Aquibium microcysteis: one gene and its partners. The protein of the gene in region 1 interacts with the protein of each later gene in a pairwise test. Links are inferred from orthologs where the notes say so. Each region holds a gene or a part of one and is shown in the gene's direction. Other genes may lie near its edges.

Region 1 (4,133 bases):
CTTGGGCCCGTCGGCCTGGCCCGCGCGCTCGCCCCGGCCTGCCGCGACGATCACGGCGGCCGTTCGGCACTGGCTTGGGTGGCTTGTGGGCATTTCCGACGATCGCTCCGCTGGAATGGCTCCGATCTAGCGAGACGGCTTAACCGTTGCCAGCCTTTTTGTGCTAGCAGCCGCGCGGGCGCCGATTTATGCGTTGCAACCGCGGTCGGACATGTCTAGTGAATAAGCAAAGCAGGTATCTGCGCGGTTTTTGTGCATGTGTGACCTTCGCAGGCTGACCGACCCCCTTACCGTCGGCCGTGCCGTCCTTCGCAACCGGGTCTTCCTGGCGCCGCTCTCGGGCATCACCGACAGCGCGTTCCGCAGCCGCGCCTTCGCACACGGCGCCGGCATGGTGGTCTCCGAAATGGTGGCGAGCGGCGAGCTCGCGCGCGGACGGCTGGATTCGGCGCGCCGCATCGGCCGCGCCGGCGACCAGATCCACGTCGTCCAGCTGGCCGGCCGCGAGGCGCGCTGGATGGCCGAGGGCGCGCGGATCGCGGCGGGCGAGGGGGCCGACATCGTCGACATCAACATGGGCTGCCCGGCCAAGAAGGTGACCGGCGGCTATTGCGGCTCGGCGCTGATGCGCGACCTCGATCTGGCGCAGTCGCTGATCGAGGCGGTGGTGGAAGCCGTCGACGTGCCGGTGACCGTCAAGATGCGGCTCGGCTGGGACGAGACCGAACTGGTCGCACCCCAGCTCGCGCGGCGCGCCGAGGCGGCCGGCGTGGCGATGGTGACGGTGCACGGCCGGACGCGCTGCCAGTTCTACAAGGGCGAAGCCGACTGGCGGGCGGTCGCGGCGGTGAAGCAGGCGGTGGCGATTCCCGTCGTCGTCAATGGCGACATCCGCGACGCGGCCGGCGCCGTCGAGGCGCTGGAACAGTCGGGTGCCGATGCCGTCATGATCGGCCGCGCCCATTGCGGCGCGCCCTGGACGGCGGGCGGCATCGTCGCCGAAGCGGCCGGGCTGCCGGCGCCGGGCGTGCCTGCGACGCCACAGGCGCTCGCCGACTATGCCGTCGCCCACTACGAGGACATGCTGTCGCTCTACGGCGCGGAGCCCGGGCTGCGCCATGCGCGCAAGCATCTCGGCTGGTACCTGGAGCGCCACGCCCCGGCGGTCGGAGACGCGGCGAGGCTCGCCGTCATGACCTCCACCGATCCCAAGACAGTCATCCAACAGCTGCGCGGGGCGCTGGTCGAAGGGACCGGCGTCCACGCGATGAGGAAAGCCGCATGAGCGCCAGTCCAATGCCAAAGCCGCCGGCCTTCGACCCGGCGCAGATCGTGCTCAACACGATCCGACACCCGGTCATCATGGTCGACCACGACGGTCGCCTGACCTATGCCAATGCCGATGCGGAAGTGTTCTTCCGCTCGAGCGCCGTCATCCTGTCGCGCAACACGATCGGTCACTTCGTGCCCTTCGGCAGCCCGTTGCTGACCCTGATCGACCAGGTGCGGGAGCGGCAGTCGCCGGTCAACGAATACCGGGTCGACATCTCTTCGCCCCGGCTCGGCCCCGACAAGCTGGTGGACATCTACGTCGCGCCGGTGCCGGAACTGCCCGGATCCGTGGTGGTGATGCTGCAGGAGCGCTCGATGGCCGACAAGATCGACCGCCAGATGACGCATCGCGGCGCCGCCCGCTCGGTGACCGGGCTTGCCGCCATGCTCGCGCACGAGATCAAGAACCCGCTGTCGGGCATCCGCGGTGCGGCCCAGCTGCTGGAGAGCGTCGTCTCCGACGAGGACCGCTCGCTGACCCGGCTGATCACGGACGAGACCGACCGCATCGTCTCGCTGGTCGACCGCATGGAGGTGTTTTCCGACGAGCGACCGATCGACCGCATGCCGGTCAACATCCATGTCGTGCTCGACCACGTGAAGGCGATCGCGCGCAACGGCTTCGCGCAGGGCATCCGAATCATCGAGGATTACGACCCGTCGCTGCCGCCGGTCTATGCCAACCGCGACCAGCTCGTGCAGGTCTTCCTCAATCTCGTGAAGAACGCGGCGGAGGCCATCGCCGGCGACCCGTCCGGCGAGATCACGCTGTCCACGGCCTTCCGCCCGGGCATCCGGCTCTCGGTGCCAGGCACGCAGGACCGCGTGTCGCTGCCGCTGCAGTTCATCGTCCACGACAATGGCGGCGGCGTGCCGGAGGACATCCGGCCGATCCTGTTCGATCCCTTCATCACCACCAAGCCGAACGGCTCCGGCCTCGGTCTGGCGCTGGTCGCCAAGATCGTCGGCGAGCACGGCGGCGTCATCGAGTGCGATTCGTCGCCGCGCGGCACGAGCTTCCGCATCCTGATGCCCGCCTGGAAGGAAGACTACGCCGCGCCGGCCGGCGGACTGGAAGGAGCCCATCGATGAACCGTGGCAGCATCCTGGTCGCGGACGACGACGCCGCGATCCGCACCGTTCTGAACCAGGCCCTGTCGCGCGTCGGCCACGACGTGCGCGTCACCTCCAACGCCGCCACGCTGTGGCGCTGGGTGGCGGCGGGCGAGGGGGACCTCGTCATCACCGACGTGGTGATGCCCGACGAGAACGCCTTCGACATGCTGCCGCGCATCAAGAAGGCGCGGCCGCAGCTGCCCGTCATCGTGATGAGTGCGCAGAACACCTTCATGACGGCCATCCGCGCCTCGGAGAAGGGCGCCTACGAATATCTGCCGAAGCCCTTCGACCTGACCGAACTGCTCAACATCGTCAATCGGGCGCTCTCGGAGCCGAAGAAGCCGACGGTCGAGCATCGGACCGAAGAACAGCTGGAATCGATGCCGCTCGTCGGCCGCTCCGCCGCCATGCAGGACATCTACCGCATGCTGGCGCGCATGATGCAGACCGATCTGACGGTGATGATCTCGGGCGAATCGGGCACCGGCAAGGAACTCGTGGCGCGGGCGCTGCACGAGTACGGCCGCCGCCGCAACGGCCCCTTCGTCGCCATCAACATGGCCGCCATCCCGCGCGACCTGATCGAATCGGAACTGTTCGGCCACGAGAAGGGCGCCTTCACCGGCGCGCAGAACCGGTCGAGCGGCCGTTTCGAGCAGGCCGAGGGCGGCACGCTGTTCCTCGACGAGATCGGCGACATGCCGATGGAGGCACAGACCCGGCTGCTGCGCGTGCTGCAGCAGGGCGAATACACCACCGTGGGCGGCCGCACGCCGATCCGCACAGACGTGCGCATCGTGGCGGCGACCAACAAGGACCTGCGCACGCTGATCAACCAGGGCCTGTTCCGGGAGGATCTGTTCTACCGTCTCAACGTGGTGCCGCTTCGGCTGCCTGCGCTGCGCGAGCGGGCCGAGGACGTGCCGGATCTCGTGCGGCACTTCTTCAAGCTCGGCGAGGCCGAGGGCCTTCAGTCGAAGCGTATCTCGACGGCCGGTCTCGACCTCATGAAGCGCTATCCCTGGCCGGGCAACGTGCGCGAGCTGGAGAACCTGGTGCGCCGGCTGGCCGCGCTCTATCCGCAGGACGAGATCTCGGCCGAAGTGATCGAGAACGAGCTGCAGACGGCGGGACGCTCGCCCTCGTCGCCGGAGAACTCGCTGGTGCCGGAGAACCTGACCATCGGCCAGGCGGTCGAGCACTATCTCCAGCGCTACTTCACCTCCTTCGGCGAGGACCTGCCGCCGTCCGGCCTCTACCAGCGCATCCTGGCCGAGGTCGAGTATCCGCTGGTGCTCGCGTCCATGACCGCCACGCGCGGCAACCAGATCCGTGCCGCCGAGCTTCTCGGCCTCAACCGCAACACGCTGCGCAAGAAGATTCGCGAGCTCGGCGTCAACGTCTACCGCACCTCCCGCGGCTCCTGACCGAAGGTCCGACGCGACGGCTGCAGGCTTGTACCGTCGCGTTTTTGTTGCAGAATAGCCACAATGCGTTGCAAGCATGCAACGGACATGGTGGCGAATCGCAACGCAATGACGGCACGCACGGAACTTCTCGACGGCCTGGGGCTGAGCGAGCCCGAGACACCCTACGAGGGGCGGCGGCTCGCCGCCCTGCCGGGCGTCGTCGCCGTCGTCGCGGCCCTTCTGTGCGCGGCCATCTCCTTCGTCATTCTGGTG
Region 2 (4,107 bases), 2.8 Mb from region 1 along the record:
GGTCCTGATCCCCGCCATGTCGCGCAGCCGCGACTTCACGCCGTCGGCCGCCACGAGCAGCCGCGCCGTGATCGTCGCCCCGGCCGCCAGCCTGACGGTGACGCAGGCGCCATCGACGTCGAAGCCCTCGACCGCCGTCCCCTCGAGGATCGCGATGCCGAGCTCGCCCGCGCGCCGACGCAGCGCCGCGTTCATCGCCCTGTTCGGGATCATGTGGGCGAAGCTCTCTCCCTCTGCCACCTCGCCGTCGAAAGTCAGGAACACCGGCCGCACCGGATCGCTCGTGCGCGAATCCGTCACGATCATCTCGGTGATCGGCTGCGCCTGCGGCAGGATCTCGTCCCAGCAGCCGAGTTGCTCGAGCATCCGCCGGGCTGCGGCCGCCACGGCGGAGGCGCGGACGTCGCGCTCCCACACGCCGGCCGGTGCGGCATCCACCAGGGTGATCGCGAGCCCGGGGCGCGACTGGGCGATCGCGACAGCAGCCGCGAGGCCGACGTATCCCGCCCCCGCCACCACGATGTCGGCGCGCTCTGATCCTTCATGCGTCATCATCGAACTCCTCGCGGCGCCGTGCCGCAGCTTGACTTCACCTGCCTGGCTGGTCGAAACCGGCTCGTCGGCCGGAGGCGGCGAGACGACGGAAGGAGCCAGCACCGATGTCTTCAGCCATGCAGGAACTTCTGTCCATTCTCGACCTGGAGCGGCTGGAGCACAACCTGTTTCGTGGTCGCAGCCCGCAGACCGCCTGGCAGCGCGTCTTCGGCGGCCAGACGATCGGCCAGGCCCTCGTCGCCGCGCAGCGCACCGTCGATCCGGCTCGCCGTGTCCATTCCCTGCACGGCTACTTCATGCGCCCGGGCGACACCAAGGTGCCGATCGTCTACGAGGTCGACCGCATCCGCGACGGCCTTTCCTTCAACACGCGGCGCGTCGTTGCGATCCAGCACGGCCACGCGATCTTTTCGCTCGAGGCGTCCTTCCAGCTGGTCGAGGAGGGCCTGGACCATCAGGTCCCCATGCCGCTCGGCGTACCGGCACCCGAGGACCTCAGGACGCAGCGCGAACTGCTCGACACGATGGAGGGCGTGCCGGAGGTCATCCGCCGGTTCTGGGCACGCGAGCGCCCGCTCGAGATCAAGCCTGTCAGCATCGAGCACTACGTCAGCCGCGACAGGCTGCCGCCGCAGCAGAACATCTGGATCCGCGCGACCGGACCGGTGCCCGGCGCCTGGCCGATCCAGAGCGCGATCCTGGCCTACCTGTCGGACATGACCCTGCTCGACACTGCGACCTTCCCGCATGGCCGCGCCGTCTTCGATCCCGACCTGCAGGTCGCGAGCCTCGACCATGCGATGTGGTTCCACCGCGACGATCCGCTGGACGACTGGCTGCTCTACACGCAGGACAGTCCCTCCTCATCCGGTTCGCGCGGGTTGTCCCGCGGCGCGATCTACAACCGCACAGGCCTGCTGATCGCCTCCGTGGCGCAGGAAGGGCTGATCAGGCTGCGCTCAAAAGCCTAAATCATAGGCAAAATCGTAATTTTGCCCACATTACAGCCCGCTGATTGTGCAGCGCGATAGACCCGGCTTCGCCGGCGAAGCGTTTTTTCAGTCATTTCAGAAGCTTGGGGGCTTCGTGCGCGAATTGGCACGGAGCTTGAATCTGCATGGTCACGCACCGGGCGCGGAGACGTGGTCCGGAGTGTCTGTAAACGCGGGGACCCGCACAATCGAAGGGTGAAACCTGATGAAGATCGTGATGGCTATCATAAAGCCGTTCAAGCTCGACGAGGTGCGCGAAGCGCTGACCGCCGTGGGCATCCAGGGGCTGACCGTCACCGAGGTGAAAGGCTACGGACGCCAGAAGGGGCACACGGAAATCTATCGCGGCGCGGAATACGCCGTCAGTTTCCTGCCCAAGATCAAGATCGAACTAGCCGTCAGTTCCGACATGGTCGACAAGGCCGTCGACGCGATCAGCAGCGCCGCCAAGACCGGCCAGATCGGCGACGGCAAGATCTTCGTCTACGCGATCGATCAGGCCGTGCGTATCCGCACCGGCGAGACCGACGTCGACGCGCTTTGACAGCCATTTCGATTTCAAGGAGACACCAATGAGCCTTTCCAGCAACTTGAAGATCGCGATGCGCACGGCGTCGCTCGGCGGTCTCGCCGCCGCCCTCGGGCCGGTCATCGCCTTCGCCCAGGAGGCAGCACCTGCGGCAACTGAAGCGGCCGAGGCGGCAGCTCCGGTCATGGACAAGGGCGACACCGCCTGGATGATGATGTCGACCGTGCTGGTCCTCTTCATGATCCTGCCGGGTCTCGCCCTCTTCTACGGCGGCCTCGTACGCGCCAAGAACATGCTCTCGGTGCTGATGCAGTGCACCGGCATCACGGCCCTCGTCATCGTGATCTGGGTTCTCTGGGGCTATTCCTTCGCCTTCGGTGGCTCCACCAGCCCGTTCTGGGGCGGTCTCGGCAAGCTCTTCCTCTCGGGTGTGAACGCCGACAGCATGGCGGCCACCTTCTCCGACGGGTACGTCATCCCCGAATTCGTCTTCATCTGCTTCCAGATGACCTTCGCCTGCATCACGCCGGCGCTGATCGTCGGCGCCTTCGCCGAGCGCATCAAGTTCCGCGCCGTCATGCTCTTCGTGGCGCTGTGGGTCACCGTGGTCTACTTCCCGGTCGCCCACATGGTCTGGGACGCCAACGGCCTGATCTTCACCGGCGCCCATGCCGGCGGCATCGCGGCCCTCGACTTCGCGGGCGGAACCGTCGTCCACATCAATGCCGGCATCGCCGGTCTCGTCGGCGCCATGATCGTCGGCAAGCGCACCGGCTACGGTAAGGACAACATGGCGCCCCACTCCATGACCCTCACCATGGTCGGCGCGTCGATCCTCTTCGTCGGCTGGTTCGGCTTCAACGCCGGCTCCAACCTCGAGGCGAACGGCGGTGCCGCACTGGCGATGATCAACACCTTCACCGCCACCGCCGGCGCCATCCTCGCCTGGGTCGCCATCGAAGGCATGTCGCGCGGCAAGGCGTCGATGCTGGGCGCCGCCTCCGGCGTCGTTGCCGGCCTGGTCGCCGTCACCCCCGCGGCCGGCCTGATCGGCCCGGTCGGCGCGATCGTGCTCGGCGCAATCGCCAGCGTCGTCTGCTACTATTTCGTCGCGGTCGTGAAGATCAAGGCGGGCTACGACGACTCGCTCGACGTCTTCGGCATCCACGGCATCGGCGGCATCGTCGGCGCCATCGGCACGGGCGTCTTCGCCTCGAGCTCGCTCGGCGGCATCGGCTATGCCGAAGGCGTCACCATGGGTGGCCAGGTCTACTCGCAGGTCGTCGCCGTCCTCATCACCATCGTCTGGTGCGGCATCGCCTCGGCGATCCTCTACAAGCTGGTCGACCTGCTCGTCGGCCTGCGCCCGACGGTGGAAGCCGAGCGTCAGGGCCTCGACCTCAACTCGCACGGCGAAGTCGCCTATCACTCCTGATCCGGCGGTTCGCGTCGCCCCGCGGCGCGGACATCCGGAACTTGACCGCATCCTCCCTGACTGGGGCCCGGTTCCGCCGGGCCCCTTTTTTGTCCGCCGGCGCCGGCAGGCCGGCCATGGTTAATGGCGCTTTAACCGCCTGCCCCTAGTCTGGGACCGTTCCGGCACCGCTCCGAGAGTCGTGCCGGCACGCGACCAGAGGATCGAACGCATGCGTCAAGGCCCGTCAGCCGCCTTTGCCCTGTCCGGACTGGGATATGGCATCCAGACCTTCCTGCGCCGTCAGCTGATGCGCTTCGTCGGGCTCGCCCTGCTCGCCTTCTGCGGCTTCGCGGTGGCGAGCCTGGCCACCTGGAACGTCGCCGATCCGAGCTTCAGCCATGCGACCTCGAACCCGGTCACCAATGCGATGGGCTATCCCGGGGCAGTGCTTTCCGATCTCGCCATGCAGTTCTTCGGCCTCGCTTCGGTCGCCGGCCTGCTGCCGGCCTTCGCCTGGGGTCTGTTCTTCGTCTCCGCACGCGGCGTCGACCGCCTGCCGAAGCGCGGCCTCGCCTGGTTCGCGGCGGCCGTCCTGTCGGCCTCCCTGGCAGGCT
Region 3 (4,068 bases), 810 kb from region 1 along the record:
TGCGGCGCAGCAGGTCGACCTCGGCCTTGCCGATGACGCCGGGGACGAGCGTGCGGCCATCCGGCATCCGCAGGACGCCGTCGACGACGGCTTCGGCAACGAGACCGAGCGCGTGGGCCGACAGGCTCGGCGGGGACGTGCGGGCGCGCTCCAGCACCGCGATCAGCACTTCGAGTTCCGTGGCCGGTCGCGCCGTCCCTGCCGCAGCGACCAGCCAGGCCGCGTTGGCATCGGAGACGTAACCCGCCGGAACCTCCTGATGGACGAGATGGTCCGTCACCGCCTCGACGAGGAAGGCCGTCCATTCGGGGCAGGTCGAGCCGGCGCGGCCATCCATCGCCAGGAGCCGCTCGGCCTCCGCCCGGGAGACGCGACCATCCGGAAAGACCTCCGCCCTCAGTCGCGCGACGTCCGCGACGCCGATGCTCTCGTGGTCGCCCGTGCGCACCGACGCCGAAACCGAACCGCTTCCTGCCATGTCCCTCACCCCGCGCCACCAGCCGGACTCCGACGTCCGGCGGAGACTAGCTGCCTTGGCTTGAAAAATGGCGAAGACGGGTGGTTAGCGAAGCTTTAGCGTCCGGAGGCCCGCGCCGGCAGGTCCGCCAGCACCGGCGGCAGAAGCCCCGGCAGGTCCTCGGCGATCAGGCCCGGCCCGAACCGCGACCCCGCCTCGGCATGCATCCAGACCGCGGCGCAGGCCGCCTCGAAGGCCGGCATGCCCTGCGCCAGCAGACCGGCGGCGATGCCCGCCAGCACGTCGCCCGATCCGGCCGTCGCCAGATAGGGCGTCCCGTTGGCGTTGACCGCAGCGCGGCCCGCCGGTTCGGCGATCACCGTGTCCGGCCCCTTCACGACCACGACCGCGTGCGACCGGCGCGCTGCCGCCTGCGCCCGCTCCAGCTTCGACAGCGTGCCGTCGGCGGCGAGGTCGGGGAACAGCCGGCGGAACTCGCCCTCGTGCGGCGTCAGCACCACGAGCGGTTCGCCCCCCGGCTCCGCGCGTACGAGCAGGCGGAACAGCGCCTGCGGCTCCTCTTCGAACGACGTCAGCGCGTCGGCGTCGAGCACCAGCCGCAGGGCGCCCTCCTCGCCGAGCCGGGCGAGCGCGGCGACGAACCCGGCGCAGCGGCTGCCGGTGCCGAAGCCCGGCCCGATGACCGCCGCCGCCAGCCGCCGCTCGCGGGCGAAGGCCAAGGCCTCGTCCGGCGTGTCCGTGCGGCGCAGCATGATCGACGTCAGGTGCATGGCGTTGACCTGCAGCGCCGAGGCCGGCGACAGGACGGTCACCGCGCCCGCCCCGGCGCGCGCGGCGGCCAGCGCCGCGAGCCGCGCCGCGCCCGTGGCCGAGGCGCCGCCGGAGAAGACGCCGGCATGGCCGCGTGCATATTTGTGCGCCTCCCGGTGCGGACGGGGGAAGCATTGCCGCCACAGGAGCGGCTCGTTCCGGAAGGTCCGGCAGCCGATGTCCCGCAGGACCGTGTCCGCAATGCCGATGTCGGCGAGCACGGTCTCGCCGCAATGGCTGCGCCCCGGCTCCAGCAGGTGGCCCGGCTTCAGCCGGAAGAAGGTGACGGTGAGGCCGGCACGGATCGCCGTGCCGAGGGGCTGGCCGGTCCGGCCCGAAATGCCCGACGGGAGGTCGACGGCGACCACGAACGCGTCCGAGGCATTGGCCCGGTCGATCGCGTCGGCGGCCGGACCTGTCACGGCGCGCGCGAGGCCGGCGCCGAACAGCGCGTCGACGACGAGGTCGCAGGACCGAGGCTGGAAGTCCGAAAGCGGCCGGATCGGCCGGGCCCAGTCCGCGCTAGCCCGGCCGGCATCCCCGCCGGCGGGCGGCGCATCGCAATGGACCTCGACGCGAAGGCCGGCCTGCGTCAGGCGCGCGGCAACGATGAAGCCGTCGCCGCCATTGTTCCCGGGCCCCGCCAGCACGTGGACGCGGGCCGCGCCGGGATGGCGGGCGAGGATCTCGGCCGCCACGGCGTCGCCGGCGCGGCGCATCAGCCCGGCGCCGTCGAAGGGGCCGGATGCAATGGCGAGACGGTCGGCCTGCGCCATCTCGTCGGGGGTGAGGAGTTCGAGCGTCATGCAGCCATCCGTCGATCGGAAAGGCAGACTAGTCGCTGCGGGCCGTGGCTGGCAAACGCAGCCGATGCACAAATATTATGCCATTTGCCCACTTTATCATCATCGCCGATTGCGCCTTCGGGCGGCTTCCGGCAGTTTCATCGCGGCGGGCACGAGCTCGTCCCGCCCAAGCCCGCGCGAAGCTTCGGAACCTCCGTGGTGGCGCTGCGTCAGCCGAATTTGATGCCGATCTGGCACGGTTCGTGCTTCGGTTTGGCGGAAGCGGGCTCGATCTGCCGCGCATATCCATCGGAGGCCCCATTCGGATGAAGAAAATCGAAGCGATCATCAAACCGTTCAAGCTGGACGAAGTGAAGGAAGCCCTTCAGGAAGTCGGCTTGCAGGGGATCACGGTTACCGAGGCGAAAGGTTTCGGGCGCCAGAAGGGGCACACCGAGCTCTACCGGGGAGCGGAGTATGTGGTGGACTTCCTGCCGAAGGTGAAGGTCGAGGTGGTGCTCGCCGACGAATCCGTCGACGCGGCACTCGAGGCGATCCGCAAGGCCGCACAGACGGGGCGGATCGGCGACGGCAAGATCTTCGTCTCCAACATCGAGGAAGTCGTCCGCATCCGCACGGGCGAGACCGGCGTCGACGCGATCTGATCCGTCGAAGCCGTCCACAACAGTTTCATCGTCAGACAGGGAAAACGAAATGACGACAGCCAGCGACATCATGAAGCAGATCAAGGACAACGACGTGAAATTCGTCGACCTGCGCTTCACCGACCCGAAGGGCAAGCTCCAGCACGTCACCATGGACGTCGCCGAGGTCGAGGAGGACATGTTCGCCGACGGCGTGATGTTCGACGGATCCTCGATCGCGGGCTGGAAGGCGATCAACGAGTCCGACATGGTTCTCATGCCCGACACCGAGACGGTCCACATGGATCCGTTCTTCGCCCAGTCGACCATGGTCATCCTGTGCGACATCCTCGATCCGGTGTCCGGCGAGGCCTACAACCGCGATCCGCGCGGCACGGCCAAGAAGGCCGAGGCCTACATGAAGTCGGAAGGCATCGGCGACACCATCTATGTCGGCCCCGAGGCCGAGTTCTTCGTGTTCGACGACGTCAAGTACAAGGCCGACCCCTACAACACCGGCTTCAAGCTCGACTCGACCGAACTGCCGTCGAACGACGACACCGACTACGAGACCGGCAACCTCGGCCACCGTCCGCGCGTCAAGGGCGGCTACTTCCCGGTCCCGCCGATCGATTCGCTGCAGGACATGCGCTCGGAGATGCTGACCGTGCTCACCGAGATGGGGGTGCGCGTCGAGAAGCATCACCACGAGGTGGCGGCCGCCCAGCACGAGCTCGGCATCAAGTTCGACACGCTCGTCCGCAACGCCGACAAGATGCTGATCTACAAGTACGTCGTGCACCAGGTCGCCAATGCCTACGGCAAGACGGCCACCTTCATGCCGAAGCCGATCTTCGGCGACAACGGCTCGGGCATGCACGTGCACCAGTCGATCTGGAAGGACGGCAAGCCGACCTTCGCGGGCAATGAATATGCCGGCCTGTCGGAGACCTGCCTCTACTACATCGGCGGCATCATCAAGCACGCCAAGGCCATCAACGCCTTCACCAACCCGCTCACCAACTCCTACAAGCGTCTGGTGCCGGGCTACGAGGCGCCGGTGCTGCTCGCCTATTCGGCGCGCAACCGCTCGGCCTCCTGCCGCATCCCCTTCGGCTCCTCGCCGAAGTCGAAGCGCGTCGAGGTCCGCTTCCCCGATCCGGGCGCGAACCCCTATCTCGGCTTCGCGGCGATGCTGATGGCCGGCATCGACGGCATCAAGAACAAGATCCACCCCGGTCAGCCGATGGACAAGGATCTCTACGACCTGCCGCCGAAGGAGCTGAAGAAGATCCCGACCGTCTGCGGCTCGCTGCGCGAAGCCCTGATGAGCCTCGACAAGGACCGCGGC

Evidence for each region.
Region 2: the proteins of IAI54_RS06240 (region 1) and IAI54_RS19470 interact in binary tests that used the Escherichia coli proteins (3 or more experiments, as listed by UniProt). The link is inferred for Aquibium microcysteis from one-to-one orthologs.
Region 3: the proteins of IAI54_RS06240 (region 1) and IAI54_RS02555 interact in binary tests that used the Escherichia coli proteins (3 or more experiments, as listed by UniProt). The link is inferred for Aquibium microcysteis from one-to-one orthologs.

Annotation. Positions count from the first base shown.
Region 1 is NZ_CP061080.1:1,358,423-1,362,555, forward strand. Bases 354-3,352 are described here. They hold IAI54_RS06240 (two-component system sensor histidine kinase NtrB), read left to right. Parts: upstream 354-1,281; coding sequence 1,282-2,424; downstream 2,425-3,352. Other genes in these bases: dusB (tRNA dihydrouridine synthase DusB), read left to right, coding at 354-1,285; ntrC (nitrogen regulation protein NR(I)), read left to right, coding at 2,421-3,352. Outside these bases: IAI54_RS06230 (bifunctional 2-C-methyl-D-erythritol 4-phosphate cytidylyltransferase/2-C-methyl-D-erythritol 2,4-cyclodiphosphate synthase), read right to left, coding at 1-93; more of dusB, read left to right, coding at 257-353; more of ntrC, read left to right, coding at 3,353-3,878; IAI54_RS06250 (sensor histidine kinase NtrY-like), read left to right, coding at 3,942-4,133.
Region 2 is NZ_CP061080.1:4,157,101-4,161,207, forward strand. The notes cover bases 449-3,421. They hold IAI54_RS19470 (P-II family nitrogen regulator), read left to right. Parts: upstream 449-1,752; coding sequence 1,753-2,091; downstream 2,092-3,421. Other genes in these bases: IAI54_RS19460 (ubiquinone biosynthesis hydroxylase), read right to left, coding at 449-555; IAI54_RS19465 (acyl-CoA thioesterase), read left to right, coding at 660-1,526; IAI54_RS19475 (ammonium transporter), read left to right, coding at 2,120-3,421. Outside these bases: more of IAI54_RS19460, read right to left, coding at 1-448; more of IAI54_RS19475, read left to right, coding at 3,422-3,511; IAI54_RS19480 (FtsK/SpoIIIE family DNA translocase), read left to right, coding at 3,723-4,107. UniProt on the Escherichia coli protein: Involved in the regulation of nitrogen metabolism. Regulates the activity of its targets by protein-protein interaction in response to the nitrogen status of the cell.
Region 3 is NZ_CP061080.1:552,055-556,122, reverse strand. Bases 1,135-4,068 are described here. They hold IAI54_RS02555 (P-II family nitrogen regulator), read left to right. Parts: upstream 1,135-2,399; coding sequence 2,400-2,738; downstream 2,739-4,068. Other genes in these bases: glnA (type I glutamate--ammonia ligase), read left to right, coding at 2,788-4,068; IAI54_RS02560 (NAD(P)H-hydrate dehydratase), read right to left, coding at 1,135-2,094. Also shown: IAI54_RS02565 (hypothetical protein), read right to left, coding at 1-478; more of IAI54_RS02560, read right to left, coding at 574-1,134. UniProt on the Escherichia coli protein: P-II indirectly controls the transcription of the glutamine synthetase gene (glnA). P-II prevents NR-II-catalyzed conversion of NR-I to NR-I-phosphate, the transcriptional activator of GlnA. When P-II is uridylylated to P-II-UMP, these events are reversed.